Regions from separate parts of the Maccoyibacter intestinihominis genome, predicted to be linked through region 2. Evidence: predicted binding sites of a transcription regulator. Region 2 holds the regulator's gene; each other region holds the start of a gene.
What was found. Region 2 encodes Rex, which represses fermentation and respiration genes when NADH is low (regulators of the CRP and FNR family bind a similar motif). Its sites were predicted from a motif close to ATTGTTAANTANTTAACAAT; they were not measured.
Positions count from the first base shown of each region.

Region 1: hypB (hydrogenase nickel incorporation protein HypB) is a predicted target of Rex. The motif match lies at 3,349-3,368, and genes of this name have one in related genera.
Region 3: WMO43_RS03725 (NADH-quinone oxidoreductase subunit NuoE family protein) is a predicted target of Rex. The motif match lies at 1,946-1,965, and genes of this name have one in related genera.
Region 4: gap (type I glyceraldehyde-3-phosphate dehydrogenase) is a predicted target of Rex. The motif match lies at 2,978-2,997, and genes of this name have one in related genera.

Region 1 covers NZ_JBBMEX010000013.1:39,587-48,135, reverse strand. The annotation lists gene WMO43_RS11710 (FAD-dependent oxidoreductase) at 1-2,593, opposite strand, end outside; gene hypB (hydrogenase nickel incorporation protein HypB) at 2,608-3,276, opposite strand; gene WMO43_RS11700 (FadR/GntR family transcriptional regulator) at 3,523-4,227, shown strand; gene WMO43_RS11695 (Cof-type HAD-IIB family hydrolase) at 4,248-5,048, opposite strand; gene asnB (asparagine synthase (glutamine-hydrolyzing)) at 5,163-7,016, shown strand; gene WMO43_RS11685 (PocR ligand-binding domain-containing protein) at 7,083-7,886, opposite strand; gene WMO43_RS11680 (dipicolinate synthase subunit B) at 8,043-8,549, opposite strand, start outside.
Region 2 covers NZ_JBBMEX010000006.1:13,423-21,971, reverse strand. The annotation lists gene alr (alanine racemase) at 1-1,080, opposite strand, end outside; gene WMO43_RS06885 (NAD(P)H-hydrate dehydratase) at 1,077-2,645, opposite strand; gene WMO43_RS06880 (hypothetical protein) at 2,722-3,351, opposite strand; gene WMO43_RS06875 (redox-sensing transcriptional repressor Rex) at 3,372-4,055, opposite strand; gene abc-f (ribosomal protection-like ABC-F family protein) at 4,086-6,002, opposite strand; gene WMO43_RS06865 (NADP-dependent isocitrate dehydrogenase) at 6,079-7,287, opposite strand; gene WMO43_RS06860 (GntR family transcriptional regulator) at 7,274-7,969, opposite strand; gene WMO43_RS06855 (hydroxymethylglutaryl-CoA lyase-like TIM-barrel protein) at 7,987-8,549, opposite strand, start outside.
Region 3 covers NZ_JBBMEX010000003.1:261-6,340, reverse strand. The annotation lists gene htpG (molecular chaperone HtpG) at 1-1,604, opposite strand, end outside; gene WMO43_RS03725 (NADH-quinone oxidoreductase subunit NuoE family protein) at 2,085-2,573, shown strand; gene WMO43_RS03720 (NADH-ubiquinone oxidoreductase-F iron-sulfur binding region domain-containing protein) at 2,563-4,452, shown strand; gene WMO43_RS03715 ([FeFe] hydrogenase, group A) at 4,464-6,080, shown strand, end outside.
Region 4 covers NZ_JBBMEX010000004.1:187,007-195,555, reverse strand. The annotation lists gene WMO43_RS05715 (hypothetical protein) at 157-792, shown strand; gene WMO43_RS05710 (histidinol-phosphatase HisJ family protein) at 916-1,716, opposite strand; gene WMO43_RS05705 (hypothetical protein) at 2,035-2,901, shown strand; gene gap (type I glyceraldehyde-3-phosphate dehydrogenase) at 3,111-4,127, shown strand; gene WMO43_RS05695 (phosphoglycerate kinase) at 4,261-5,469, shown strand; gene tpiA (triose-phosphate isomerase) at 5,555-6,304, shown strand; gene WMO43_RS05685 (CapA family protein) at 6,401-7,822, shown strand; gene gpmI (2,3-bisphosphoglycerate-independent phosphoglycerate mutase) at 7,886-8,549, shown strand, end outside.

The sequences.
Region 1 (8,549 bases), on a different contig from region 2:
CACGATTTAAGTGGATTGCATCAAATTCACACTGTACGGTACACAGACCACATCCGATACACTTATTCGGATCTACTACAGATGCTCCACAGCCTAAACAACGTGCTGCCTCTGTCTTAATCTGCTCCTCGGTGAAAGTGCTTCTGAGGTCACGGAAGGTGTCTTTAGATACTCCTGATTTCTTGCCCGGTACCTGACGTTTTGCATTGTCGAAAGTCTCAACTTTGATGTTATCTTTGTCAAGTTCGATGAACTGACGTCTGTCACGGGAAAGTGTCAGGCTGTGTCCCTTATGTACGAAACGATGCATGGACACACTTGCTTCTTTTCCTGCTGCGATTGCATCAATAGCAAAACGAGGTCCTGTGTATACGTCTCCACCTACGAAGATATCCTCTTCGCCAGTCTGTAAAGTTACGGCATCTGCAACGGCTGTATTGTTTCTGTTTAACTCTACCTTGCTACCTTCTAATAATCCGCCCCACTCGATAGACTGTCCGATGGAAAGGATCACGTTCTCACACTCTACAGTGATTGTATCGTTCTCATCGTACTGTGGGTTGAAACGGTGTTCTTCATCAAATACGGAGAGACATTTCTTGAATACAACTGCTTTTACTTTTCCATTCTCGGTTAAGATTTCTTTCGGTCCCCAGCCGCATCCGATTGTGATTCCTTCTTCTTCTGCCTCTTCTACCTCGTCTGCTGCTGCCGGCATGATATCGCGGGACTCTAAGCAGTACTGGGATACTTTTGTGGAACCGGAACGAAGTGCCATTCTGGATACGTCGATTGCTACGTTTCCACCACCGATTACTACAGTATCTCCGGAAAGTGCATGTGCATCTTCACTGATATTTGCTTTTCTTAAGAATTCTACTCCGGTTACAACACCTTCTGCATCTTCACCCGGAACTCCTGTCTTACGTCCGCCCTGTGCTCCGATTGCAACATAGAATGCTTTATATCCCTGCTCGCGTAACTGCTGGATTGTAACGTCTTTTCCAACTTCCACGCCGAACTTGAACTCTATACCCATCTGACGTAATACGTCGATCTCTGCTTCGATCACGCTCTTTTCCAGACGGAAGGATGGAATTCCGTTCATTAGCATACCGCCGGCTCTCTGCTCTTTTTCAAAGATGGTTACCGGATATCCTTTTTCTCTTAAGTAGTAAGCTGCGGACATACCGGAAGGACCTGCTCCGATGATTGCCATTTTCTCTGTAAATTCTTTTCCTTCATGGTTCTCAACCTTTGGTACGAATCTGTTCGCACTGTTGATTTCCTGCTCTGCAATGAACTTCTTGATTTCATCGATTGCAACGGACTGGTCAATGGTTCCACGGGTACATGCGTCCTCACAACGTCTGTTACAGATTGCTCCGCAGACTGCCGGGAATGGATTCTCATGTTTGATGAGTTTTAATGCATCCATATATCTTCCCTGTGCTGCCATCTTCACATATCCCTGAACCGGAACGTGTGCCGGACATGCTGTCTTACATGGTGCTGTACCTGTATCATAGCAGTTGATACGGATATTATCTCTATAGTTCTTATCCCATTTTTCCGGTCCCCATTTTGTGTTGTCCGGAAGTTCGTGTTTCGGGTATTCGATCTTTCCACCGTCTTTTGTGCAAAGCTTCTGTCCAAGTTTTGCTGCACCTGCAGGACAGACTTCCACACAACGTCCACATGCTACACAATCCTGCGGATTTACGCTTGCGCGGTAAGCGGAACGTGACATATTCGGTGTGTTAAATAACTGAGAAGTACGAAGTGCGTTACATACGCCAACTGCACAGTTACAGATAGCAAAAATCTTGTTCTGTCCATCGATGTTTGTGATCTGATGTACATAACCGTTCTTCTCTGCACGCTCTAAAATCTCCATTACTTCATCATATGTAATGTAACGACCTCTGTTGGTCTCTACTAAGTAATCTGCCATATCGCCGACACCGATACAAAGTTCTCCTTCGATATCGCCTGTTCCCTCGCCTCTGACACGCTGCTGTGTACGGCAGGAACACTGACCTACGGCATATTTGTCCTGATATTTCTTTAACCAGTGAGAGATATGCTCTACGCTGGCTGATTTCTGCTCTGTTGGGATTGCTTTTTCTACCGGGATAACATGCATACCGATTCCTGCGCCCCCCGGAGGTACCATTGGTGTTACTTTCTCAAGTGGAAGACGTGCCATCTGCTCGAAGAAATCTGCAATTTCCGGATGCTCCTCGACCTGTTTTGTATTCATAACCATGAACTCTGCACAGCCAGGTACAAACATTGGAAGTATGTACTGTTTCTCATGCTTTGCATTTTCCCAGTTATACTCGATCAGTCCGATCACACTCATCTCTTTTAATAATTCTTCTGTACGTTCTAAGCTCTTACCGCATTTTTTAGAAATCTCTTCTGCTGTTGCCGGAACACGCACTTTCATAGAAAGGGCAACCTCTGCCATCTCATCTGTAACAACTCCTGCAAGTCCCCAGTACTCCGGATCATCTACCGTAACGGTATGTCCGATTCGGTCTGTAATCTTCTGACCTAATTTTAAAATCAATTCTCTTTGTTCTGCCATCTCTTTTCCTTTCTCTATGCATTCCAATTTTTAACTTCTGTACGAAGCCAGTCAGCCCACTTATCGATTCCCTCTCCGGTCTTAGCAGAGATCGGGATAATTGTAATATTCGGATTTAACTTCTTTACCCGTTCTTCACAAGCCTTCATGTCAAAATCGAAGTAATCCATTGCATCTATCTTATTGATTAAAAGTACATCCACAATACTAAACATCAGCGGGTATTTCAAAGGCTTATCATCGCCTTCCGGAACACTCAGTATCATGGCGTTCTTAGAAGCACCTGTGTCAAATTCTGCCGGACAAACCAGATTGCCGACATTTTCAAGGATTGCCAAGTCTACATCTTCACATCCAAGACCTTCGATCCCCTGCTTTGTCATACCTGCATCTAAATGACACATTCCTCCGGTATGAAGCTGGATCACCTTTGCCCCGGTCTTAGAAATCGTATCTGCATCCACATCGGAATCAATGTCTGCTTCCATAACACCGATACGCATTTCATCTTTCAACGCCTCAATTGTCCGTCCAAGAGTTGTTGTCTTACCTGACCCCGGTGAGGACATCAGGTTTAAAAGGAATGTCTTTTCCTTTTTCAGATCTTCTCTTAAAAGGTCCGCTTCATGATCATTATCTTCAAAGATACTCTTCTTAATCTCGAGAACGCGGAACTTATCCATTCTCTATTCCTCCTTCATCTATGGTACCATCTTCCTGTTTTTCTCTGGTCATACCAGAATAACAGTTTGCTCTTTGTCAAAAGTTTAACACGAATACTTTAAGTTCGTCAAGGTTAACATGGCACATTTCCGGTATTTTTTTCATATTTTTGCTTGATTTTTTTCTTGATTTCCGTCATATTTTACAATATAATGGTATCTGGAACGTGGTCATACCACAATCAGAAAAGGAAGTGATTTTTACAAATGGAATTTTCAAAACTGAATGCACCTTCATTAAAGGAATTATTTATACAGGAATTAGAGACGATGATCCTGTCCGGAAGACTGATGGTTGGAGAAAAACTTCCGCCGGAACGTGAACTGGCAGAATCCATGCAGGTCAGCCGTGCGGTCGTCAACTCCGGCATTACGGAACTTGCCAGAAAAGGCTTTTTGATCATCAAACCGCGTGTCGGCACCTTTGTTGCTGATTACCGCAGAGACGGTACGATGGATACCCTGATGTCGATCATGAATTATAATGGCGGGATTCTCCGTGAAGCGGAAGTCCGCTCTATCTTAGAGCTTCGTATTGCTTTAGACTCCCTTGCGATCCGGCTCTGGCTGCCGGAAGCTAAAGATGAAGAAATCCATCTGCTAAGAAGTTATGTAGAGGCACTGAAAACCGCAAAAACCACTTCTGAAGCAGCAGAATTTGCTTTCCGTTTTCAGCATGAACTGGCATTTTTATCAGGAAATACCCTGATCCCTTTGATCTTTACTTCATTTAAAGTACCGGTTATTTCACTGTGGGAGCGTTTCTGCCGGATGTATGGCATTGAACAGCTCTACGCTAACAGCGATACGTTATGCAATTATTTTGAAGCAAGAGACGTAGATAAAGCCACCGAATGGATCTCATCCTCTCTGAACGAGTCCATCGATGGCAAATATACGATTTATTATTAATAATCTGCAAACCGATTGCCCTATAATGTATCGATCAGTTTTTCAAGGACCTGAAGGACTCCGTCCTCTTTCATTGGCGGTGCCGTAAAACGTGCACTGTCGATGACTTCCTGTCTGGCATCTCCCACCGCATAGCTGTAATAAGCGTTTTCAAACATCTGTAAGTCATTGATATTATCTCCGAATGTCATCGTTTCTTCCGGTGAAATACCATAGTAGTCCTGTATCATTTTTAAGGAATTTCCCTTATTCGTTCCCTTATTCATCACATCGACATAAGTAAAACCGGAGCATGCAAGCTGCAGGCGGTCCTCCCATTTGGGAACAAAGGTCTTTGCAGTCACTCCTTCTGCATCTGTCGGATGAAAAACCGTCAGTTTGATACAGGGCTCTTTAAGTTCTTCTAACGAATCCACCATACGACACTCATAGAGCATGTTGTCTTTCATAATCTGATAGACTGTTTTGTCCTGTGGTGAAAAATATGCAATTCCTGCCACGCAGTATGCACATTCACATCCGTTTCCAATCGCCCGCACATCCCGTACCAGCTCATGGGATGTCTCTAAATCCATTTTTGAAACATACAAATCTTTATTTTCCACCCGCACATGTGCTCCATTATCAGCTATATAAAGCAGTTCCTCATGTACCGGTTCAAAAAGGCGTGCCAGTGCCGGATACTGGCGTCCGCTTGCAGCTGCAAACCGTACTCCTTTATCCAGCAGTTTTCGTACTGCCGCATAATATCCCTCATGGATCTTTGGTGTACTGATTCTGCAAAGCGTTCCATCTACATCAGTTGCGATTAATTTGATCATACAATCACCCTTTATTCTATAGTGTCCTTTATATTTCTATTATACCATAGTCCACTGCATACTCCTCACCATTTTTTCATAAACTAATAGAAAATTCTTTTTTCAGGAGTAACTATGTGCAGTATTTCAGGTTTTTTTAACCCCTATGCTGACTACTCTGCGAACCGGGCAGAATATCAGCAGATTCTTAAACATATGACAACATCTCTCTTTCACAGAGGGCCTGACGAATGTGGCTTCGCCCTGTCAAAACGCTGTGGTCTTGCCCATACCAGATTGTCCATTATCGACTTAAAGACTGGCTCCCAGCCGATGGTATATGAAACAGGCGGATTTTCGTATCAGATGATCTTCAATGGTGAGATTTATAATCTGCCGGACCTAAAACAGCAGCTTGCTTCTTTGGGCTATACTTTCCGTACTACCTCGGATACGGAAGTTCTGCTGTTGTCTTTTTTAGAATACGGTCCTGACTTTGTAAAACAGGTAGACGGTATCTTTTCATTTGCCGTATATGATGAACGTCACGAAACGATTTATCTCTTTCGTGACTATTTTGGTGTCAAACCGCTGTTTTATACCTTTTTAAATGACACCTTGATCTTTTCTTCGGAAATCAAGGGATTGTTCTGCTATCCGGGTGTCGAGGCTGCCGTCGATTCTGATGGTTTAAACGAGATTTTTTCCCTGGGGCCTGCAAGAAGTCCCGGCAGTGCAGTCTTTCGCAATATTCACGAATTAAAACCGGGCTTTTATCTGTCGCATAACCGCTATGGCACGCAGTTTACAAATTACTGGCGGCTCTCTTCGATGCCGCATCGCGATTCCTATGAAGATACGATCGAAAAGACGCGTTTTCTTCTGACCGATGCCATCCGCCGTCAGCTTGTCTCGGATGTTCCGGTCTGCACGTTCCTTTCCGGTGGCGTGGATTCGAGTGTCGTTTCAGCGGTCTGCGCCGCAGAATTAAGAAAAAAAGGGGTACAGCTGACTACATTTTCTTTTGATTTTAAAGACAATGACAAATATTTTAAGTCCAACAGCTTCCAGCCGTCCCAGGATGCTCCTTTTGTGAAAAAAATGGTGGATTTCCTAAAGAGCAACCATCACTATCTGACCTGTGACAACCGGACGCAGGCGGATCTGCTCTATGAATCGGTCGATGCCCATGACCTCCCATGCATGGCAGATATTGACTCTTCCCTTCTCTATTTTTGCAGGGAGGTCAGCAAGAGCCACAAGGTGGTTTTGACCGGCGAATGTGCGGATGAAGTCTTTGGCGGCTATCCATGGTTCCATCGTGAAGAATTCTTAAAGAGCAATACGTTTCCGTGGACTCCGTCGCTTACCCCAAGACAGTCCCTGTTATCCGGTTCACTTCTTGATGCCTTACAGATGGAAAAATATGTGCAAAAAATCTATGATACTTCGGTATCTGAAATTGCGGTTTTACCGACCGAAGATGAAATCGAATCGAACCGCCGCAGGATCGGTTACTTAAATATCCGTTATTTTATGCAGACTCTTTTAAACCGCATGGACCGCACCAGCATGCATTCCGGTTTAGAAGCCCGTGTTCCATTTGCGGACCGTGCTCTTGTAGAATATATTTTTAATGTTCCGTGGGAAATGAAAGCGAAAGACGGAACCGTGAAAAACGTGCTCCGACAGGCTTCTAAGGGACTGCTGCCGGATGAGATCCTTTTCCGCAAAAAAAGTCCTTATCCGAAGACTTACCACCCTGCTTATGAAGCACTGCTTTGTGAACGCTTAAAAGATGTCCTGTCCTCCGCAAACGAACCGATCTTACAGCTTGTGGACAAAGAAACAGTGCTGCTTTTCTTAGATCATCCAAAGGACTACGGTGCTCCATGGTACGGTCAGCTTATGGCAGGACCGCAGATGACTGCTTATCTGTTGCAGATCAACTATTGGTTAAAAAAGTATCAGGTTACAATCCTTTTATAAATGCTTCCTATAGAGCAAAAAATCCCCACCATTCTCAAATGGTGGGGGTATTTTCTGTTCTGATTTCTAGTCTTCTTTCTCAGATTTGCTCTTGGACTCTTCCATCTTATCAATAACTGTAGTCAGATTCTTTAATGATTCTTTGATAGACTTATTGATCGTTCCTGAACTTGTTGCTAAGTCTCCAACTTCTTTTGCTACTACACTGAATCCTTTTCCGAATTCTCCGGCTCTTGCAGCTTCAATGGATGCATTCAATCCGAGGATTCTCTGACGGCCTTCAATCTTATCCAGTTCACAGGACTTGCCGTTGATCTCACGGATTAGGTCGGATGCCTTATCAATCTCCTGATCAAAGATTAAGATTAAGTCTTCGTCTTTTTTCCGTACATACTGGGAGTTCACAACGATATTGACTACCTCGTCTAACAGTTTTGCTGAAGCACGGATCTCTTCCTCGGTTCTAACGGTAATATCCTGCAATGCTTCGATATACTCATCCGGGTCGATTCCAAGCTCTACAGCAAGATTACGGAAATGCTCTTCATCAGGTGGCTGTGGTAATACCTGTCCTCCGACTAATTTTCCGATAAAATGATCACCAATCTTGATGTCTGCCGTAAAATCTATCAGTCCTGCATGACAGAAATATACTCCCTGACCTTCCTGATCACATTTTACACATCGGCGTAATCCTTCCTTTGTTCCTCTTGTGTATTTCATACAGAAATCTTTCCAGCCAATCGGGTCCATCATATATTCGCCCTTTTCATCAACAGCGATAATTCCAATTCCCGTTGCAGTGGACCAGTCTGTCAAAATCTGAATCAATACATCCATGTCAAAAAAATCTGAGATATTCATGCCCATGCTTCATCCTCCGTTCCATAACTTTCTATTGATTCTATTATACTACGATATCGTAGGAATTTCAAAAATATTTTCTGCTTTTTCTTCTTTATGTCATTATGTCATATTTTTTCCTTCTTTTTTGTCTATTCTATCTATATTTCCAATGTTTTTACGTCAAAAAGGCGAGCGTACCATCGGTTGAAGCTGTCTGCCCTGCAACGCTTCTTTGATTGTGTCCGGTATCAGCTCTACATGTGCAATCATGGACTTGGGTTTTTTTTCATAATTATCCTGTCCAAACGGCACCAAATAGATGTTTTTCATATTGGCTAACATTCCAAGATTCCGAAAATTAATACCCAGTGCATCATTCGTAGAAACTGCAAGAATCAGCGGTCTTTCATTTCTAAGATGTGCCTTGGCTGCCATCAAAACAGGCGTATCGGTAATACCGCCGCATAATTTTGCCATTGTATTTCCGGTACAGGGTGCAATGACCATTGCATCCAGATTTCCGTTCGGTCCGATCGGCTCTGCAGCCTGTATGGAACGTATGCCCATATGCCCTGTCATTTCTTCTATTTGTTCGGTAAATACTTCTGCTTTTCCAAAACGACTGTCTATGGTCTGTACGTTTTCCGAAAAAATCGGGATGATGTCCATACCATCATCAACCATGTC
Region 2 (8,549 bases):
CCGCTCTGAAAGTTCTCCGAGTTCATTCATACTCAACGTCTCACTGCCGTCTGTTCCGATCAGTGTCACCTCATCGCCTACTCTGACTTTTGGAATATCGGTCACATCTACCATAAACTGATCCATGCAGATCCTTCCGCAGATTGGTGCTTTTTGTCCGTGTATCAGCACCCAGCCCTTATTCGACAGGCTTCTCGGATAACCATCCCCGTAACCGACCGGGATCGTTGCGATCCTTTCCGTATGTGTTACCTCATAAGTGCCTCCATAACTGATCGTTCTTCCTTTTTCTAACGTCTTGATATGAATGACTTTTGATTTTAAAGTCATCACCGGCTCTAAATCAATGCGTTCTTTTTGTACCTCATCCGACGGTAACAGTCCGTATAAAATAATTCCTGCCCGCACGGCATCCATATTCACTTCCGGCAGATCAATGATCCCTGCACTGTTGGAACAGTGTTTTAACGGAATTTCAACGCCACGCTCTTCTAACATTGTAAGCATTTTCTGATAAGCAGCGATCTGACCATGTACATGGGTCTTATCTGCTTCATCTGCTTTTGCAAAATGTGTAAATACGCCTTCGATCTTCAAGTTTTTCAGTTCTGCCGTCTTTGCGATCTCATCCGCACTTGCCTCGCTGACCTGATAACCGATACGGCTCATTCCCGTATCGATCTTAATGTGTATCTTTGCAGTCTTTTTAAGACGTTTTGCAGTCTCTGACAACACCTTTGCCGATTCATAAGTAAAAATTGCCGGCTCTAAGTCGTCCTCTACAATTCTTTCAAATTCTTCTTCAAAGCTGTGGCCTAAGATCAGGACCGGCTTTTTTATTCCATGTCTTCTTAAAACCGTTCCCTCCTGCTGTGTTGCCACTGCAAATCCCCAAAGATATGGGAGACTTTCGATTTTTTTCGCAATCGGAACGGCACCGTGACCATATCCGTCTGTTTTGATGACTGCGATGATCTTCGTATCGTCTTTTATTAATGTATGCATCTTTTCTAAATTGTGCATGACTGCATCCAGATTAATTCCTGCATAAACACGCTGATAATCCTGCTCTGTTTTCATTTTAATACCTCTTTGATTCCATCTAATATATCTTCTGCCATCAGGCTGTAGTAACCTGTTTTTTCTACCATTGCATCGCCCGAAAGTCCATGCACATAGACTCCGAACACCGCGGCTTCTTCCGGTGTCAGCCCGCCTGCAAGGAAGCCTGCTATGATCCCTGTTAAAACATCTCCGCTTCCCGCGGTTGCCATGCCATGATTTCCGGAAGTATTTACATATGTTTTTCCATAAGGAATACTTGTGATCGTCCTTGCATCTTTCAGAACGCAGATCACATTGTATTCTCTTGAAAAATCCTGTGCCGTCATTAAGATATTTTTCTTAATATACTCTATCGGCATATCTACCAGTCGTGACATCTCGCCTAAATGCGGTGTTACGATCAGATCCGTATGCGGACCTTTTAATATTTCTAATTCTTCGGATAACAGATTCAGTGCATCTGCATCCACAATGATCGGAACTGCCGCTGTCTGTATCGTGAGTTTTACAATCTGTCTTGCCGTGTCCGAGCGCCCCAGTCCCGGTCCAAGTACCAATACGTCTGCCCATTGTACTGCGGCGATCAGGGATTCTTTCAGATTCTTTTTTCCGTCATAGGTAACCGGGATTGCCTCCGGCAGCCTTGTAGTCAGCATCGTCCTGTTCTTTTCATGTGTAAAGACTTTGACCAGTCCGCAGCCGCTTAGATATGCCGCCTTTGCTGAAAAATATGCCGCTCCTGATATTTCTTCACTTCCGGCTATGACAAGCACTTTTCCGTAAGTTCCTTTGTTCGAATCTGCTTTTCTTTTTGGAAGTCTTGTTAAATCCTCTGCCTGTGGCATCAGCATCTGTGGCTCTTTTTCTAAAAAGCTCTCTTTTGTGATCCCGATATCTGCAATATGGATCTGCCCCGCCGCGTCTGCTCCCGGATACAGCCACAATCCTGTTTTATTGTATGCAAAGGTCACGGTGTGGTCCGCATAAAAGCAGTTTCCCATGACTGCCCCACTGTCCGCATGGATTCCGGATGGGATGTCAATCGCTATTTTTGTTCCTTCTAACCGGTTCATTTCTTCGATTGCTTCCCGGTGGATTCCCTCAACATTCCTTGAAAGCCCAATCCCAAACAGAGCATCTATGATCAGGGTATACGCAGTCTGTGCCTGTATCTGTGTCTGCATTTGTGTCTGTATTTGTGCCTGTTCTGAATCCGGCTCCTGCACGCAAAACTGCTCACAAAATCCCTCTTTTTGTTCCACGACTGGAATGCCATATGCTTTTAAGATATCATACTGCTTTTTCGTCTCTTCGGAACACTTTTCGGGATTTCCGATCAGCCATACCTCTACCTCATTGCCTTCTAAATAAAGCATCCGTGCCACTGCCATACCGTCTCCGCCATTGTTTCCGGTACCACAGACTACAAGTGTTCTCTTCGCATCTGCTGCTTCCTTTTTTATCATTTCCACAACACGCAGTGCCGCCCGTTCCATCAGAACAAGGGATGGCACTCCAAAGACTTCTATCGTATTCTTATCAATTTGCTTCATCTCTCTTGCATTCAGCAAATACTGCATTTTATCACTTCTCCCTTTTTGTAGGATTCCTAATGCAAAAACAACGCTCTACCGAACCGGTAAAGCGCCCGCTTTTTTATTCTTCTTCTTTTTTCTGTTCCTGTTCTTCTTCCTCTTTCAGGTCAAAGACATCTATGATCTCCGCACCAAAGATATCATGCATATAGGAATAGATTTCCTTACTGTTGATCTCACGGTTCTGCTTTTTGATGATATTCTTTTTCAGATCGATCCGCACCTGTTTGATCCAGGCATCGATTTCTTTGATCTCTTCATCATTTGTGCGAAGTTTCTCATAACAGAACTCCATGCTTGCTAACATGAGTCTTTCATTTGCGTCTTTGATCTGTTTTGGCAGTTCTAACAGTTCATCCTCACATGCTTCTATCTTTTCATTTACTTCGTTGATCAGGCGGGTGTTCTCATCCATGATCTTATCATTTGACGGTCGGTTACTCTGCTCATCACTCTCATCCATATGTGCAACAATGCTCTCCATCAGACTGGCTTTGACTTTTTTTAAGTCTTTGATATCCTGATTTGCCTGCCCCTGTCTGGCTATGAGATGATTCAATTCTTCTTCCGTACTCTGAATCTCGTCTGATTTTCCATGAATCGCAAACAGCCGGTGCCACTTCTGGTCTAAGACCAGAATCGGTACTTTCTTATTGATCAAGGCTCCTTTGAAATATTCTTTCTCTTTCATGTGAAATCCCCGTCCCTACTCTATTTTTCTTTTGCTGACTGATTTTTTACAATGTTATAGGACAACTGCATCAGACTGTCGGACAGATGAACGTTCTCTACTACCACGTCCTTATCTGTCAGTTCTAAATCCACATGTGCAAAATTCCAGATCGCATGTACGCCGGAATCCACCAGTTTCTTTGCAACTGCGTCTGCCTTTTGTTTTGGCATGGTCAATGCCGCAATATCCACATCGTGTGTCTTTAAGAAGTCTTCCATTTCATCAATCATATGAATTTCTATTCCACGCACTGTCTTTCCTTTCAGTGCAGGATTTACATCAAACAGGGCAATGATCACAAAGCCCAGTTTCTCAAATTTTACATAATTCGCAAGTGCCTGCCCCAGATTACCGGCTCCGACTACAATAATATTGTGTCTTTGATTTAAGCCTAAAATCTTACCGATCTCATCGTGCAAAAATTTTACATTATATCCATATCCCTGCTGTCCGAATCCGCCAAAGTTATTCAGATCCTGGCGTATCTGTGACGCAGTGACATTCATTCTGCTGCTAAGTTCATTCGACGAGATACGCTCTACGCCTTCGTCTAAAAGTTCCCCTAAATATCTATAATATCTGGGCATTCTGCGAATTACTGCCTGTGAAATCTCTTTTTCCACTTTAATTCCTCCTAAGCCAACTACATATATTATAAGCATTTGTAGTTTTACTGTCAATGTGTCAAAAATTTAACTATCTTCTGACAGCACTTCCCACTGCTCATACAGAGCTTCGAGTTTTTCAGAAAAAACGGCTCGTTCGCTTCCAAGTTCATTTAATTTTGCGGAATTTACTGCAATCGCAGGGTCCTGACACTGCTCATCGATCTCGGCGATTTTCTGCTCGCACATTTCAATCTCGGCTTCTACTTTTTGCAGTTCATTGGCAATTTTTCTGCGGCGTGCCTGTTCCTGCTTTTGTTTCTGCCAGTCCTGTTTGTTCTCTGTCTCTGCTTTTTCTTTTGAAACGGTTTCTGCATCTGACGGCGTTAACGTTTCCTGCTCTGTACGTTTTTCTATATAATAGTCATAATTTCCCAGATAATTTGTCAGCACTCCGTTAGACAGATCCAGTATCCGGTGTGCCGTCTTATTGATAAAATAACGGTCATGGGACACGAAAAAGACGGTTCCCGTATAGTGGTTCAATGCCGATTCCAATATTTCTTTTGAAAAAATATCCAAATGATTCGTCGGCTCATCGAGAATTAAAAAATTCGCCTTGCCAAGCATCAGCTTTGCCAAAGACACACGTCCACGCTCTCCACCACTCAGATCACCGATTCTTTTAAAGACATCATCATTGGTAAACAAAAATGCCGCTAAGGTATTTCGCACCTGTGTATTGTTCAGTTCCGGATATGCATCACTGATCTCTTCAAACAGTGTTTTTTCCATATGGAGTACCTGATGCTCCTGGTCATAATATCCGATATAGACATTGCTTCCAAGCCGGATGACTCCCGCATCCTCTTTGAGCATTCCGTTTAATATCTTTAAGATCGTTGTTTTTCCGGTTCCGTTGTTTCCGATCAGGGCAACATGCTCTCCACGCTTGATCTCAAAATCCAGATTTTCAAACAGTTTCTGGCTGCCAAAAGATTTTGCTAAACCCTCGACACTTAAGACATCATTACCGCTTAATATATTCGGCTCTAATGTGATCTTGATATCGGTATGTTCTTCCACCGGTTTTTCTAAACGATTGATCTTATCTAACAGCTTTTCACGGCTCTCTGCCCGCTTTATGGATTTTTCACGGTTAAAGGATTTCAGCTTGGTAATGACTTCTTCCTGATGTTTGATCTCCCGCTGCTGATTGTAATAGGCTTTTAGCTGTGCCTCGCGGACTTTTTCTTTTTTTACGGCATATTCAGAATAATTGCCTTCATAGACCTGCGCCTGATGCAGCGACACTTCAATGACTTTTGTCACGACACGGTCTAAAAAATAACGGTCATGGGACACGATGACTACCGCACCTTTGTAGTTCATCAAAAAGGTTTCTAACCATGTAATAGAGTTCATATCCAGATGGTTCGTCGGCTCATCTAACAGGATGATGTCCGGCTTTGTAACAAGCAGTCTTCCAAGCGCAACTCTGGTCTTTTGTCCTCCTGAGAGCTGGCTGATCTTCTTTTGATAATCTTCCTGTGAAAAACCGAGTCCGTTTAAGACACCGTAAACCTCACTCCGGTAACTGTAACCGCCCTCTAATTCAAACTGATGATGCATACGGTTATAGTCCTCTAAAAGTTTTTCTAATTCTGCCCCTTCTACATGATGCATCTGTTCTTCCATCGCACGGATCTTTTGCTCCATTGCGATCACATCACTCTTTACGGAAAGCAATTCTTCTTCAATGGTCCTGTCACCCTCTAAATCCTGATGCTGTGCTAAATAGCCTAAGGATTTACCTTTTGCAGTGATGACCTCTCCGGTGTCAGGAGTCAGTTCTCCTACTATGATTTTTAAAAGTGTGGATTTTCCGGCACCGTTGATGCCGACCACGGCTGCCTTTTCATGATCTTCAATATGAAAAGACACATTTTTTAGAATTTCGTCTGTTCCAAATGATTTGCTGACATTCTGAACGGATAGTATCATATTTCACCTCATTACCCGAAAAAGGGTGCCTCTGTGGGCACCTCTTTTCGAAGTATCATTTCTATGTTCTCTGCGCTTATAATATCTCTTCTAATGTCTTGCGGATCTCTTTGATAAAGTTCTCGCTGTTTAATACGGTTACATTTTCTAAAGATGTGATCAATGCTAAATCTTTTGTCATTTTTCCTGACTCGATCGTTGCAATACATGCTTTCTCTAACTTATCCGCAAAGTCTGATAATGCCTGATTGTTGTCAAGTTCTCCACGTTTTCTGAGTGCTCCCGTCCATGCAAAAATAGTTGCTACGGAGTTCGTAGATGTCTCTTCGCCTTTTAAGTGTTTGTAATAATGACGCTGTACGGTACCGTGTGCTGCCTCATACTCGTAATATCCGTCCGGAGATACCAATACGGAAGTCATCATTGCAAGAGAACCGAATGCTGAAGATACCATATCACTCATAACATCTCCGTCATAGTTCTTGCATGCCCAGATATAACCGCCCTCTGATTTCATGACTCTTGCCACGGCATCGTCAATCAATGTGTAAAAATATTCAATTCCTGCGGCATCGAATTTTTCTTTGTATTCTGCATCAAAGATTTCCTGGAAAATATCTTTAAATGTATGGTCATATTTTTTAGAAATGGTATCTTTGGTTGCAAACCATAAATCCTGTTTCTGATCCAGTGCATAGTTAAAGCAGCTTCTTGCAAAGCTCTCAATAGAAGCATTTACGTTGTGCTGTCCCTGTACGATTCCCGCACCGGTAAAGTTATGGATGGTCTCTCTCATCTCGGTACCATCCTCTGCTGTGTATACAAGTTCGCATTTTCCTGCTGCCGGGATCTTCATCTCCACACCTTTGTATACATCACCATAAGCATGTCTTGCGATCGTGATCGGTTTTTTCCAGTTGCGTACACATGGCTCGATTCCCTTTACTACGATCGGGGTACGGAATACGGTTCCGTCTAAGATCGCACGGATCGTTCCGTTTGGACTTTTCCACATCTCTTTTAAGTCATATTCATCCATACGGGCTGCATTCGGTGTGATCGTCGCACATTTTACGGCAACTCCATATTTTTTTGTCGCTTCTGCGGAATCTACCGTTACCTGATCGTCGGTTGCATTACGATGCTCTAAACCAAGGTCATAATATTCGGTATTGAGTTCGATGAATGGATTTAACAGTTCATCCTTGATCATCTGCCACAGGATTCTTGTCATTTCATCTCCGTCCATCTCAACTAACGGTGTTGCCATCTTAATTTTTTCCATGAATTTCTTCCTCCATACTGTTCATATTTAATAGCTTATCCCATCCGTAGCGGTCATAGCTGTGGATGGTGTTCATAATATGCTGGTTTGCAAGCTGCTGGGCTTTTTCCGCATCATGAGCCTTCAAAGCCTCGACAATCCTTTTATGTTCCTCGTTCGACTCCTTTGCACGTTTTGTCCCGGAAAGGGAAACCTTCCGTACCCGTTCCACATAGTGGTGGAAATCGCTGAGCACATGTTTTAACATCTTACTCTTGGACGCCTCATACAAAATCTCATGAAAACGATTGTCTAATTCTAATATCTGTTCAAAATGTTCTTTTTGGATATGAAACTCCGTAAGATAAAGATTCTCTTCTAATTCTTCTAATTCTTTATCTGTGATCCCGGTGACCGCCTTTTTCGCACAAAGTCCTTCTAAAAGGGAACGGATCTCATAGATGTCCTGGATATCATCTTTGGATATTCCCTCCACAAAAGCTCCCCGGTTTGGAATTATCGTGACTAAACCTTCTAATTCTAACTGCCTTAAGGCTTCCCGCACCGGTGTCCGGCTGACTCCGAGTTCCTCTCCGATCGTCTTTTCTTTGAGTTCCTCATCTTTTTGATATTTTCCGGATAAAATTTCTTCCCGAAGGGTATGAAACACACGCGCACTCAGGGAATGACCATCCTCACTCATTATAAACCCTCCTATAGTTATAATTCAATCTGCAGCTTTTGACAACAGTCATTTATCATTTCTGTCAATTCTGCATCCGTCATAACGGTCACTCTGCCATCATCATACTGTTGATCCACCTTCTCTTTTACAAGATGAACTAACTCTGAATTCTTATCTACTGCACGTTCTCCCTCTAAATGATAGTAAGTATTCATCCAGTGTGCAATGCCGGCTAACCCCGAAGTGTTTGATACAGATACCAGTACCGGCCGGTTTAAAAATTTCTCCGTATCAAATATATTATAAATCTCCTCATTTTTCAATAAGCCATCTGCATGGATTCCCGCTCTTGTGACATTAAAATTCTTTCCGCAGAATGGTGTACGGTCCGGCATCACATATCCTAATTCTTTTTCAAAATACTCTGCAAGTTCCGTGATCACGGTTGTATCCATACCGTCTAAACTTCCCCGAAGCTGTGCATATTCAAATACCATTGCCTCTAACGGCGTATTTCCGGTTCTTTCTCCGATACCGAATAAGGAACAGTTGACACCGCTCGCTCCATAGAGCCATGCGGTTGTGGAATTGGTTACCG
Region 3 (6,080 bases), on a different contig from region 2:
CGGGCGAAACGATACTGTTCGTTGCGGGCTTCTAACTGTGAAATGAAAGAAGTATCAATGTTGTGGTCTAAAATGACAGCGTCCATACCCTGTTCTTTGAACATACGGATGTACTGGCTCTGCTGAACCTTGTCGGTAACATAGTAGACAACCTTGCGGGTATCTTTTTCGGTATCAGCAGCAGTATCGGTATCCTGATTTTCCCCGGTATCAGTATCAGCTTCGTCCTTTTTCAGGATTTCAGGTAAGGTCAGGTACTTGTCATCTAAGTTCTTGAACAGGATATAATCATTCATCTTGTCGCAGAATTTTTCATCCTTTAAGCAACCGAACTTAATGAATGGGCTGATGTCATCCCAGTATTTTTCATAGGACTCTTTGTCTGTTTTGCAAAGACCGGCAAGTTTATCTGCAACCTTTTTTGTAATATAATCAGAAATTTTCTTGACAAAACCATCGTTCTGTAAAGCACTTCTGGAAACATTTAAAGGCAGGTCAGGGCAGTCGATGACACCTTTTAAGAGCATCAGGAATTCCGGGATCACCTCTTTGATGTTGTCGGCAATAAATACCTGATTGTTGTAAAGTTTGATCACACCTTCAATGGATTCGTATTCCATGTTGATCTTTGGGAAGTAGAGAATACCCTTTAAATTAAACGGGTAATCCATATTCAGATGGATCCAGAATAAAGGCTCCTTGTAATCCTGGAATACCTTGCGGTAAAAAGCAATATATTCTTCATCGGTGCATTCATTTGGATGTTTTGCCCAAAGCGGGTTCGTGTCATTCAAAGCAACCGGACGTTTTACGATCTTTGCTTTTTCCATTCGAGGGGAGACTTCTACCTGTTCCTTTGTACCGTCTTCGTTTTCTTTTTCTTCATATTTTGCTTCTTCCACGATGTTTTCCACGACAGTGTCCTTTTCGGTTACTTCATCTGCCGGAATAGTTTCGTATTCGGTTTCTGCATTTTCCTTTTCTAAGAAAATCGGGGTAGGCATGAAAGAGCAGTATTTTTCAATGACTTCTCTTGCACGATACTCGTTGGCAAACTCAAGGCAGTCCTCGTTTAAGAAAAGAGTGATCTCTGTACCGACGCCTTCTTTTGTTCCATCATTCATATCAAACTCTGTACCGCCGTCACATTCCCAGTGAACAGCCGTAGCGCCATCCTTATAGGAAAGGGTATCAATATGCACTTCGTCTGCTACCATAAAAGCAGAGTAGAAGCCGAGACCGAAATGTCCGATGATCTGGTCTTCGTTTGCCTTGTCCTTGTATTTTTCTAAAAAGTCAGTGGCACCGGAAAAAGCAATCTGATTGATGTATTCCTCAACCTCGTCAGCAGTCATACCAAGACCGTTATCGATAAATTTCAAAGTTTTTTCTTCCGGGTTCAAAACTACGCGGATTTTTGCTTCGTAGTCATCCGGGAGGCTGTATTCACCCATCATATCCAGTTTTTTCAATTTGGTAATGGCATCACAACCGTTCGAGATCAATTCACGGTAAAAAATGTCGTGGTCAGAATATAACCATTTCTTTATAATAGGAAAAATATTGTCACTGTTAATGGAAAGGCTTCCATGTCTGTTACTCATAGTCATACACTCCTTCTTGTGTTTTGCTTTCAAATGTTTTGATGCTAGTACATATTTTAGTATTAGAAAATGACAATGTCAATAGAAAATTAGCACTCGATAAAAATGAGTGCTAACAGATACGGCAAAAACATTGAAAACATGGACTTAATGAGAATTTATTAAAAAAATATAAACAATCAGAGAAATAAAAAATCTCCAAATAAAGAAAATGACGAAAAAGACGAAAAAACAGAGAAATACAAATAAAAAATGCACAACAAATTGTACTTGGATTTGTGCATTTTAGAAAAAATGCATAGAAAACGTAAAGATTATTGAGAAAAATTGTTCATTTTCATTGCGTTAATATTTTAACGATGATATAATAAATTAAAATGAGTTAACATGTCTATATGCCACGCTGCGCGGGCAAGAAATAAGGAGCACCCACAGGGCATCTATATGCCACGCTGCGCGGGCAAGAAATAAGGAGGATATATATTGAAAAAAGAAGAGAAAAAACAATTGGATGACATCCTGAAGGCTCATGATTACAACAAGACATCCGTCATTGCGATCATGCAGGATATCCAGAAAATCTATCATTACCTTCCACAGAAGGTACTCACTTACATCGCAGGTGAATTGGGATTGAGTGAAGCAAAAGTGTATGGTGTAGCAACCTTTTATGAGAATTTTTCCTTAGAGCCAAAGGGAAAATATGTGATCAAGATCTGTGACGGTACCGCCTGTCATGTGCGGAATTCTACCGCAATCTTAAATGAAATCCGTTCTGTTTTGGGTGTATCACAGGAGCATCCGACCACAGAGGATATGATGTTTACGGTTGAGACGGTTTCCTGTCTGGGAGCCTGTGGATTAGCACCGGTCTGTACAGTCAATGACAAAGTACATCCGGCAATGACCCCTGAAAAGGCAAGAGCTTTAATAGAAGAATTAAAGGAGGAAGCTGCAAATGAAAATTAAGACAAGACAGGAATTAGAAGCAAAAAGAGCGGAGTACGCAGCTTCTTTAAAGACACAGAAAAAGCAGATCTTAATCTGTGCAGGAACCGGATGTGTTGCCGGAGGTTCTTTAAACATCTATGCAAGATTGCAGGAAATTTTAAAAGAACGCGGCATCAAATGTTCTCTGGTATTGGAAAAAGAACCGCATGAAGAGAGTGTGGGACTGAAAAAGAGTGGATGCCATGGATTTTGTGAAATGGGACCATTGCTTAGAATTGAACCGGCAGGACTTCTTTATATCAAAGTAAAGGTAGAAGATTGTGAAGAAATTATCGAAGAGAGTATCATCAATGACCGCGTGATCGAGCGTCTGGTATATCATGACCAGGAGGGCAAGGCTTATGAGAAACAGGAGGAAATCCCATTCTATAAGCAGCAGACCCGTGTGGCATTAGAGGATTGTGGACGTATTAATGCAGAGTCCATCAAAGAATACATAGCAGTCGGCGGTTACAGTGCCGTAGCAAAAGCACTGTTTGATATGACACCACAGCAGATTGTCGATGAGATTTCCGAAGCATCCTTACGAGGACGTGGAGGCGGCGGTTTCCCGACCGGAAGAAAATGGGCACAGGTATTAGCACAGGATTCCGAAATTAAATATGTGGTATGTAATGGTGATGAGGGAGATCCGGGAGCATTCATGGATCGAAGCATGATGGAGGGAGATCCGCATCGTGTGATTGAAGGAATGCTGATTGCAGGTATTGCAACCGGAGCACATTACGGATATATCTATGTGCGTGCAGAGTATCCGCTTGCCGTAGAACGTCTTCAGACAGCAATTCAGAAGGCAGAAGAAAAAGGTCTGTTAGGAAAAAATATCTTAAATTCAGGTTTTGACTTTGACTTAAAGATCAGTCAGGGTGCCGGAGCATTCGTTTGTGGTGAGGGTTCCGCACTGACCGCTTCCATCGAGGGAAATCGTGGTATGCCGCGTGTAAAACCGCCTCGTACCGTAGAAAAAGGATTGTTTGAAAAACCAACCGTTTTAAATAACGTAGAGACCTACTGTAACGTTCCGCCGATCATCAATAAAGGGGCAGACTGGTATAAGACGATCGGACCGGATAAGAACCATGGAACAAAAGCGTTTGCCTTAACAGGAAACGTTATGAATACAGGACTGATCGAGGTTCCGATGGGAACACCGCTTCGCAAAGTTATTTTTGATATCGGAGGCGGTGTCAAAGGTGGAGAGTTTAAGGCAGTCCAGATCGGAGGACCATCCGGTGGATGTCTCTGTATCAATCCGAGTGAAGACCACCTGAATTTACAGTTGGATTTTGACTCCCTGAAAAAAGTAGGAGCCATGATCGGAAGTGGTGGACTTGTTGTTATGAACGACAAGAGCTGTATGGTAGAAGTGGCAAGATTCTTCATGAACTTTACACAGAACGAATCCTGTGGAAAATGTATTCCGTGCCGCGAGGGAACCAAGCGTATGTTAGAGCTGTTAACCGATATCTGCGAAGGACGCGGAACGATGCAGCATATTACATTATTAGAGGAACTGTCCGAGACCATTTCCGCAACAGCACTCTGTGGACTTGGAAAGACAGCAGCATCTCCGGTTGTCAGCACGATGAAATACTTCCGTGATGAATATATTGCCCATGTGGTAGATAAGAAGTGTCCGGCAGGACAGTGTAAAGCCTTAGTAACCCTTCAGATCGATCCGGAACTTTGTAAAGGATGCTCAAAATGTTCAAGAGTCTGTCCGGTTGGAGCAATTTCCGGCGAGATCAAGAAACCGTTTAAGATTGATACCACGAAGTGTATCAAGTGTGGAGCCTGCAAGGAAGGTTGTCCTTTCCATGCAGTAAAAGAAGTATAGGAGGGACTGGCATGGAAAAATATATGATCATAGACGGAGAACGCGTGTCGTTCACCGATGAAAAAAATATACTTGCGGTAATCCGCAAAGCCGGAATTATTTTACCGACATTTTGTTATTACTCAGATTTATCCATCTATGGTGCATGCCGTATGTGTGTCGTAGAAGACAAGTGGGGTGGCATTGTGGCATCCTGTTCTACACCGCCAAAGCATGAGATGGAGATCTATACGAATACACCACAGCTTTATTATCACAGAAAACGTATCTTAGAGCTGTTATTAGCAGCACATTGCAGAGACTGTACAACCTGTGAGAAGAATGGAAAATGTAAACTGCAGGAATTAGCCAAACGTTTCGGAATTCCGGGAGTGCGTTTTGAGAACACCAATCCGATCCGTCCGATAGACCGTTCTTCAAAAGCGATCGTAAAAGACCCGAATAAATGTATCCTCTGTGGTGACTGTGTCCGTGTCTGCAACGAGATTCAGCATGTCGGAGCGATCGATTTTGCAAACCGTGGCTCTAAAATGATCATTTCCACAGCATTCGGACGTGATCTTGCGGATACAAACTGTGTCAACTGTGGACAGTGTGCAGCAGTCTGTCCGACCGGAGCGATTACGATCAAAAACGATACCCATGACGTATGGGAAGCAATCCATGATCCGAAAAAACGTGTGGTAATGCAGATTGCACCGGCAGTCCGTGTTGCGATCGGTGAGGCATTCGGTTATGAACCGGGTGAGAATACAATTGGAAAATTAATTGCATCCTTAAGAAAATTAGGTGTAGATGCAATCTTTGATACCTCCGTGGGAGCAGACCTTACCATTATGGAAGAGTCTGCGGAGTTAGTAGAGACACTTTCCGAAGAAGGACGGAAATACCCACTCTTTACTTCCTGTTGTCCGGGCTGGATCCGTTTTGTAGAGACAAAATATCCGCACCTGATGAAATATGTATCTACTTCAAAATCCCCGATGGAGATGTTTGGAGCGGTCATCAAAGAATATTATAAGAAATTAGACAAAGAAGAAGGAAAAGAGACCGTATCCGTTGCGATTATGCCATGTACGGCAAAGAAATATGAGGCATCCAGAGAAGAGTTTGTACGCAACAGCAGACCGGATGTGGATTATGTTCTGACTTCCGAAGAAGTAATTGGAATGTTTAAAGAGATCGGTATCCGCTTTGACCGTTTAGAGCCGGAAGCATATGATATGCCATTCTCAATCTATTCCGGAGCCGGTGTGATCTTTGGAGCAACCGGTGGTGTGACCGAAGCAGCAGTCAGACGTGTCGTAGCCGATAAGAGTCCGAAAGCATTAAAAGACATTGAGTTCATCGGAACACGAGGAATGGCAGGCACCAAGATCTGTGAATTGGATTTAGGAGAGCGTACCGTCCGTATCGGCATCGTCAGCGGACTTGGTAATGCAGAGGAGCTGATCAAGAAGATCGAAAGCGGTGAAGAGCATTTTGACTTCGTAGAAGTGATGGCATGTCCGGGAGGATGTGTTGCCGGTGCAGGTCAGCCGTTTGCACGTTCCACAGAAAAACGTCTGCGTGCAGAGGGACTTTACAAAAACGATAAGGCACTTCAGATTAAACGAAGTGAGAACAAC
Region 4 (8,549 bases), on a different contig from region 2:
AAGCCAAAAGTATCCTTTACAGCAGCGGGAACTTATGATAAAATTCTCACAAAGCATACAGATTCTGGATATCTTATCAGGTGTATACCTGTCAATTCTATCTAATATCAAATCAAAAAATCTATGCTTTTAATTCAATTTAGAAAAAAGCAGGAGATGGATACGCAGACCGGTTTCTGGGGACAGACCACGGGAGACAGAAAGCACCGGTATATCGGAAAACACACATATGGCATTAAAATCCGTGATTTAGTCCGTAAGACTGCCTTTGGCATTAATTTTTCCGTGATCGGTATTGAAAATCAGAGCAACATCGATTATACATTTCCGGTATGGGCAATGTCTTACGATGTTGGAGAATACGAGAGGCAGCTTAAGTGTATCCGCAGAAGACTTCGCAGAAAAGGAAAGGATGGTCAGCATTTAACAGCAGCAGAGTATTTGTGTGGATTTCAAAAAGATATACGTCTTTATCCGGTTGTGACATTTGTGCTATACTATGGAAAAGACGAATGGGATGCAGCTACAGATTTGCATGGAATGTTGGATTTTATCCGCTGTTCTAAGGATGATGAGAGTATGCGGCAGTTAATGACGAAAGATCCTGAGTATGGAAAAATGGAAGAGGATGCCTACAATATGGCAGCTGCCTATACAGGATCAGAGAATTTACTTGCAGTCAAAGATGATTATATCGAAGGGGGCAGGGTCAATATGTGCAAAGCAATTGATGATTTAATACTGAAAGGGAAATTAGAAGGACGAGTAGAAGGAGTGCGTAAAGAACTATAAATACAGACTGTGTAGAAGAACAGGATGGAATGAAGTTAGTATAAAATATAAAAACAGAGAAAAATCCGTAATGTGATAGAGGTTTATCGTACCTGTCACACTACGGATTTTTTAGAACTCTTTTTACAGTTTCACAAATTCCGCCTTCCGTCCCCGGAAAACCGTATAATAGCGAAAACCGGCATCCTGCAGAAACGAGGGCACTTTTTTAAAATCAAAGGCGAGGTGTTCCGGTTTGTGTCCGTCAGAACCGATCGTCAGGATCTCGCCGCCAAGTTCACGGTAGCGGCCAAGGGCATCTTCCGTTGGATGCGGATGTCCAAGACCGTATTTTAAACCGGCAGTATTTAACTCGATGCCTTTTCCACGGGAAATTAACTGCTTAAAGATCTCATCTATCACGTCAGAATATTTTCGATAAGAATAATCGGCATTTTTATTTGGACCATAGCGGACAACATAGTCGATGTGTCCGTAAACGTCAAAATCGTCATAAGCCTGAATATTTTCTAGAATGGATTCAAAATATTCTAAGTAAGCCTCATACTCCGTTTTTCCTTCATAATACTCAGGATAATAAGGATCGATCCCGTGCACAACATGGGAAGAACCAATGACGAAGTCTAAAATGCTGTTCTGTAAAAGCTGACGGTTATATTCCGCGGCCTGTGGCTGTAGACCGAGTTCCACACCAATGCAGATTGGCAGAACGTTTTGATATTTTTCCTTTAACTCAGACAACTCTTTTTGATAAGCATCCATATCGAATAAAAAAAGTTCCGGTTCTTTTGGATAGTCGTAATCAATATGATCGGTAAAGCAGATGCCATCCAAACCATGTTGAAGGGCAGCCTGAACCATATCTTCCGGTTCGGCAGTGCTGTCACCGGAATAACGTGTATGTAAATGGGTGTCCCAAAGCATTTGTAATCCTCCTGTGATTATTTCATTCAATTATGCGTTACCGTGTATGCATACACATCGCAGTGCCGCTCAAAAATCAAAGATTTTTTTGCTGTACGGGCATTCGCCCTATCATCCAACAAAAATATAATTGACTTTATGCAAGCACAAGTCAGTTATATTTTCGTTGGATGGCACTGCTCATCGCTTGCACTCATTATATCACAATCACAGCAAAAGATTCCACTTGTTCACATCCCTGTCCCATGTTATCATTTAATATAGTGACAAAGGAAGCAGAAAACATCTGCAATATACCAACAGGGAAGGAATCCACCGATGAAAAAAATACTATCAGGACTGCTTACGGTCTGCCTGCTTGTGTCCATGCTGGCTGTGGCAGATACACCGATAAAGGCAGAAGCAGCAAGTACAAGCGGAAGTTTAGAGCAGAGGATCACGCAACTTCAGAAAAAATTTCCAAACGGAAAATACTGGAACCACTCAGGGAGTTTTGTAAATAACCCGGATGGCTGGACGGATACACCGTGTACGCATCATGGCAATTGTCTGGCAAAGGGATATCAGGGGCAGTGCGGCTGTAACAGTTTTTCTAATGCGATCCAGTGTATGGGATTTTCAGAAAAACTCGGTTATGATGTGTTCGGAAGTGCACCAAGAACCTGGTCTAGCCATACGAACCTGTCAAAAGTAAAAGCCGGGGATGTGATCCGTTACAGGTATAATACGCATTCCGTTTTTGTGACAAAGGTTACGGCAGATACGATCACGTTTGCAGACTGCAACTGGGACGGCCACTGCAAGATCCGATGGAACGTTACGATCCCAAAATCATCCATTACGGGCTTAACTTATATCCGCCATGCGAATAATTATGACAGTGTGGTAAAAATACCGCAGACCGTGAAGCTGACAACGGCAAAGAATAAAGCGACCAAAAAAGTGTGGTTAAAGTGGAACCGGAGCGATAAAACCAGCGGATATGAAGTATACCGTTCCACAAAAAAGAACTCCGGATATAAAAAAATAAAAACGATCAATTCAGCAAAGAACTGCAGCATGACAGACAAAAACCGGATGATCGGAAAAAAATACTACTATAAGATACGGGCATACCGGAATGTAAACGGACAAAGACTCTATGGATCTTACAGTAATATCAAATCCATCACCATCCGAAAATAGAAGTGAAACAATACTGGGGGCAAAACGGTAGTTTTTGCCCCTGAATTCTTATACAAAATCCAATATGTGTAAAAAAATAGTGAAAAGTTTAACAAAGATACGAAATACCCTTGAAATTTTTCTAAGAATTAGTTAAAATATCAGTAGTTGGGCAAGCTAGCTCAAAAGTAAGAAAAAATTTCATTCAAAATTTCTAGGAGGAATAAGAAATGGCAGTAAGAGTAGCAATCAATGGTTTTGGCCGTATTGGTCGTCTTGCATTCAGACAGATGTTCGGTGCAGAAGGATACGAAGTAGTAGCAATCAACGATTTAACAAGCCCTAAAATGTTAGCACACTTGTTAAAATATGATTCTTCTCAGGGAAAATATGAGAAAGCTGACACAGTAACAGCTGGAGAAGATTCTATCACAGTTGATGGAAAAGAAATCAAAATCTACGCATTCCCAGATGCAAACAATTGCCCATGGGGTGAATTAAAAGTTGACGTTGTATTAGAGTGCTCCGGATTCTATACATCCAAAGAAAAAGCACAGGCACACATCAATGCAGGTGCTCGTAAAGTTGTTATTTCTGCTCCAGCAGGTAACGATCTTCCAACAATCGTATACAACACAAACCACGAGACATTAAAAGCTTCTGATACAATCATCTCAGCAGCTTCTTGTACAACAAACTGCTTAGCACCAATGGCAGATGCATTAAACAAATTTGCACCGATCCAGTCCGGTATCATGTGCACAATCCACGCTTACACAGGTGATCAGATGACATTAGACGGACCACAGAGAAAAGGTGATTTAAGAAGATCCCGTGCAGCAGCAGTTAACATCGTTCCTAACAGCACAGGTGCTGCAAAAGCAATCGGATTAGTTATCCCAGAGTTAAACGGAAAATTAATCGGTTCTGCACAGCGTGTTCCTACACCAACAGGTTCTACAACAATCTTAACAGCAGTTGTTAAAAAAGCTGGTGTAACAAAAGAAGACATCAATGCAGCTATGAAAGCAGCAGCAAATGAATCCTTCGGATACAACGAGGATGAGATCGTATCTTCCGATATCGTAGGAATGAGATTTGGTTCTTTATTCGATGCAACTCAGACAATGGTAAATCCTATTTCTGATGATTTATACGAAGTACAGGTTGTTTCATGGTATGACAATGAGAACAGCTATACATCTCAGATGGTTCGTACAATCAAATACTTCTCAGAGTTAGCATAAGTATTGATACCAGAGTAAAAAAGACTCAACATGGGTCCGGTCTTTAAAGGGCCGGACTCATTTTTTTCGTTTACGGAGATAAGGTTTCAGATTTCGGTAAACGTACATAACAATATCCAGGAGGAAAATAAAAATGGGATTAAACAAAAAATCAGTAGATGATATTAATGTAAAGGGACTTCGTGTTCTTTGCCGTTGTGATTTTAACGTACCATTAAAAGATGGAAAGATCACAGACGAGAACCGTTTAGTAGCAGCACTTCCTACGATCAAAAAATTAGTAGCGGATGGCGGAAAAGTAATTCTTTGCTCCCACTTAGGAAAACCAAAGGGAGAGCCAAAACCAGAGTTATCTTTAGCACCTGTAGCAGTAAGACTTTCCGAGTTATTAGGACAGGAAGTAAAATTTGCAGCAGATAACGAAGTAGTAGGACCAAATGCAAGAGCAGCCGTAGAGGCAATGAAAGATGGAGACATCATCCTTTTAGAGAATACACGTTACAGAGCAGAAGAGACAAAGAATGGAGAGGCTTTCTCAAAAGACCTTGCTTCTATCTGTGATGTATTTGTAAACGATGCATTCGGTACAGCTCATAGAGCACACTGCTCTAACGTAGGTGTGGCTGAATTAGTAGATACAGCAGTTGTTGGATATCTGATGCAGAAAGAGATCGATTTCTTAGGAAATGCAGTAGAGAATCCGGTAAGACCTTTCGTAGCGATCTTAGGTGGTGCAAAAGTAGCAGATAAATTAAACGTTATCTCTAACTTACTTGAGAAATGTGATACCCTGATCATCGGTGGTGGTATGGCTTACACATTCTTAAAAGCACAGGGAAAAGAGATCGGATTATCTTTAGCAGATGACAGCAAGATTGATTATTGTAAAGAAATGATGGAAAAAGCTGAGAAGCTTGGTAAGAAATTATTACTTCCAATTGATACAACCATTGCAGCAGGATTCCCTGATCCGATCGATGCACCGATCGATGTAAAAGTAGTACCGGCAGATTCAATCCCGGCAGATATGGAAGGTTTAGACATCGGAACAGAGACAGCAAAATTATATGCAGATGCAGTAAAATCTGCTAAGACTGTTGTATGGAACGGACCGATGGGTGTATTTGAGAACCCGACACTTGCAGCAGGAACAATTGCAGTAGCAAAAGCATTAGCTGAGACAGATGCAACAACCATCATCGGTGGTGGTGATTCCGCAGCAGCAGTAAACCAGTTAGGATTTGGTGACAAGATGACCCATATCTCAACAGGTGGTGGAGCTTCCTTAGAGTTCTTAGAAGGAAAAGAGCTTCCGGGTGTAGCAGCAGCGAACGATAAATAGGATATTTCGTAAGTTCAAATGTAGTGAAGAACGAACTTCCTTGTTTTTTATAGGATCAATACATACAAAAAAGGAGAATAAAACAATGGCAAGAAAGAAAATTATTGCAGGTAACTGGAAAATGAACAAGACTCCAAGCGAGGCAGTAGCATTAGTAAAGGAGTTAACTCCATTAGTAAAAAATGATGACGTAGACGTAGTATTCTGCGTACCTGCTATCGACATCATCCCGGCTATGGAAGCTGCAAAAGGTACAAACATCAACATTGGTGCTGAGAACATGTACTTTGAGGAGAGCGGAGCATACACAGGAGAGATCGCTCCAAACATGTTAGTAGATGCAGGCGTAAAATACGTTGTATTAGGACATTCCGAGAGAAGAGAATACTTTGCAGAGACAGATGAGACTGTAAACAAAAAAGTATTAAAAGCATTTGAGCATGGTATTACACCGATCATCTGCTGCGGTGAGTCTTTAACACAGAGAAAACAGGGTATCTACATTGACTGGATCCGTATGCAGATCAAGATCGCATTCCAGGATGTAACAGCAGATCAGGCTAAGAAAGCAGTAATCGCTTACGAGCCAATCTGGGCTATCGGAACAGGCGAGACAGCTACATCTGATCAGGCAGAAGAAGTATGTGCAGCAATCCGTGCATGCATCGCAGAAGTATATGATGATGCAACAGCAGCAGAGATCCGTATCCAGTACGGCGGATCTGTAAATGCAGGAAATGCAGCAGAGTTATTTGCAAAACCTGACATTGACGGTGGTTTAGTTGGAGGAGCATCCCTCAAAGCTGACTTTGGTAAGATCGTAAACTACAAATAATCATAACGATGATATATCATGATAAGCAGCGGTGTTTACATCGCTGCTTATTACAGTTAAAGACAAACGCAGAGAAAAGAAACTTGAGAGGAACCTATGAAACGAAGGCTTCAAAAGGCAGGGATCATTTTAAGTATCCTTCTTGTGATCTTAGCAACAGGATATTTTGCAGGAACATGGTACTTAAAACAAAAAAATGAAGATACGAAGCAGACAACTGCACAGGCAGATGGGCAGAAGGCAGAAGCTGACAAGGAACAGGAAGCAGGAGCAAGGTCAGATCTGCAGACAGAATATGATACAATTTTAGAAAAATGCCAGAAAGAATTTATCAGTAATCGTCCGATCGATGAAAATTTTTTGGCATGGTTTCATTCTAAATATGGAGATGAGACATTAAAAAAAGTAGCAGATGAAGTAGAAAAGGAAAATCAGGATCCGAATATATGGTATACATTGACCGGCAATACGATGCAGGTGCTCTGGGTCTACTATTGCCAGGATACCGGATATCAGTCTGAACTGTTAGAAAATATCTATGACAAAGAATGTGCAGGGGAAGAGACCGTGTTGGATTTTACCGGAGACATCAATCTGTCGGAGGGCTGGTCTACGACCGTATTTATGGACAGACAGCCAGATGGCATTTATGATTGTCTGTCATCCGATCTAATGTTAGAACTGCAAAGTGCGGATATTTTGCTGATCAACAACGAATTTACCTATAGTAACAGAGGAACACCGTTAGCCGGAAAGGCATATACGTTCCGGGCGGCGCCATCCCGCGTGGAAGTGTTACAGCAGCTTGGTGCGGATATTGTTTCCCTTGCAAATAATCATGTTTATGATTATGGAGAAGAAGCACTGTTAGATACAATGGATACACTAGAGCAGGCACAGATACCCTATGTGGGAGCCGGCAGGAATTTAGAAGAAGCAGAAAAAATTGTTTATTTTATTGCAAATGGCAGAAAAATTGCAATAGTAGCTGCAACACAGATAGAACGTTCGTATTCCTATACAAAAGAAGCAACGAAAGACAGTCCCGGAGTGTTAAAGACCTTAAAACCTGACAAATTTACGGAAGTGATCCGAAAAGCAAAGAGTAACAGTGATATTGTCATTGCATATCCGCACTGGGGAACGGAAGGAAATCATTCCTATGGAGCAGACCAGAAGGAATTAGCGGAAGCATTTGTAAGTGCAGGAGCCGATGTGATCATTGGAGGACACACACATTGTTTACAGGGAATTGCTTATATAGAGGACGTACCGGTTCTCTACAGTCTGGGAAATTTCTGGTTTAATAACAAGACCTTAGATACCGGAGTAGCACAGGTGCGGATACAAAAAGACGGAAGTATCCGTTTGCGGTTTTTGCCATGTATCCAGTCGGGAACGAGGACCAGACTCCTGACCGATGGAAGCCAGAGGACAGAGGTTTTGGATTTTATGCGGGGACTTTCAAAGGATGTTTCCATAGATGAAGAAGGATATGTAACAAATTTATCGAAGTAGTTGAAAAATGTGTAGATTTGTTTTAAGATAAGTCTGAAAGTGATAAGAAAAGAGGAATTGAGTATGAGTAAAAAACCAACCGTATTAATGATTTTAGATGGATATGGTCTGAATAAGACCACAAAAGGAAATGCAGTAGCAGAGGCAAAGACTCCGGTCATGGACAAACTGATGAAAGAGTATCCGTTTGTAAGAGGTAATGCCAGCGGCTTAGCAGTAGGACTTCCGGATGGACAGATGGGTAATTCAGAAGTAGGACATCTGAACATGGGAGCAGGACGTATTGTATATCAGGAGCTTACAAGAATCACCAAAGATATTGAAGAAGGAACTTTCTTTGAGAATGAAGCACTTTTAAAAGCAGTAGAAAACTGCAAGAAAAATAACAGTGACCTTCATTTCTTCGGACTCTTATCCGATGGTGGTGTACATAGCCACAATACACACCTCTATGGCTTATTAGAGTTAGCAAAGAGAAACGGATTATCCAATGTATATGTACACTGCTTCTTAGACGGACGTGATACACCGCCTGCAAGCGGAAAAGATTTTGCAATTGCATTAGAGGATGAAATGAAAAAGATCGGCGTGGGTAAGATCGCATCTGTTTCCGGACGCTACTATGCAATGGACAGAGATAACAACTATGACCGTGTAAAATTAGCATATGATGCACTGACAAAAGGCGAGGGACAGACCGCTGCAAGTGGACCGGAAGCAATTCAGC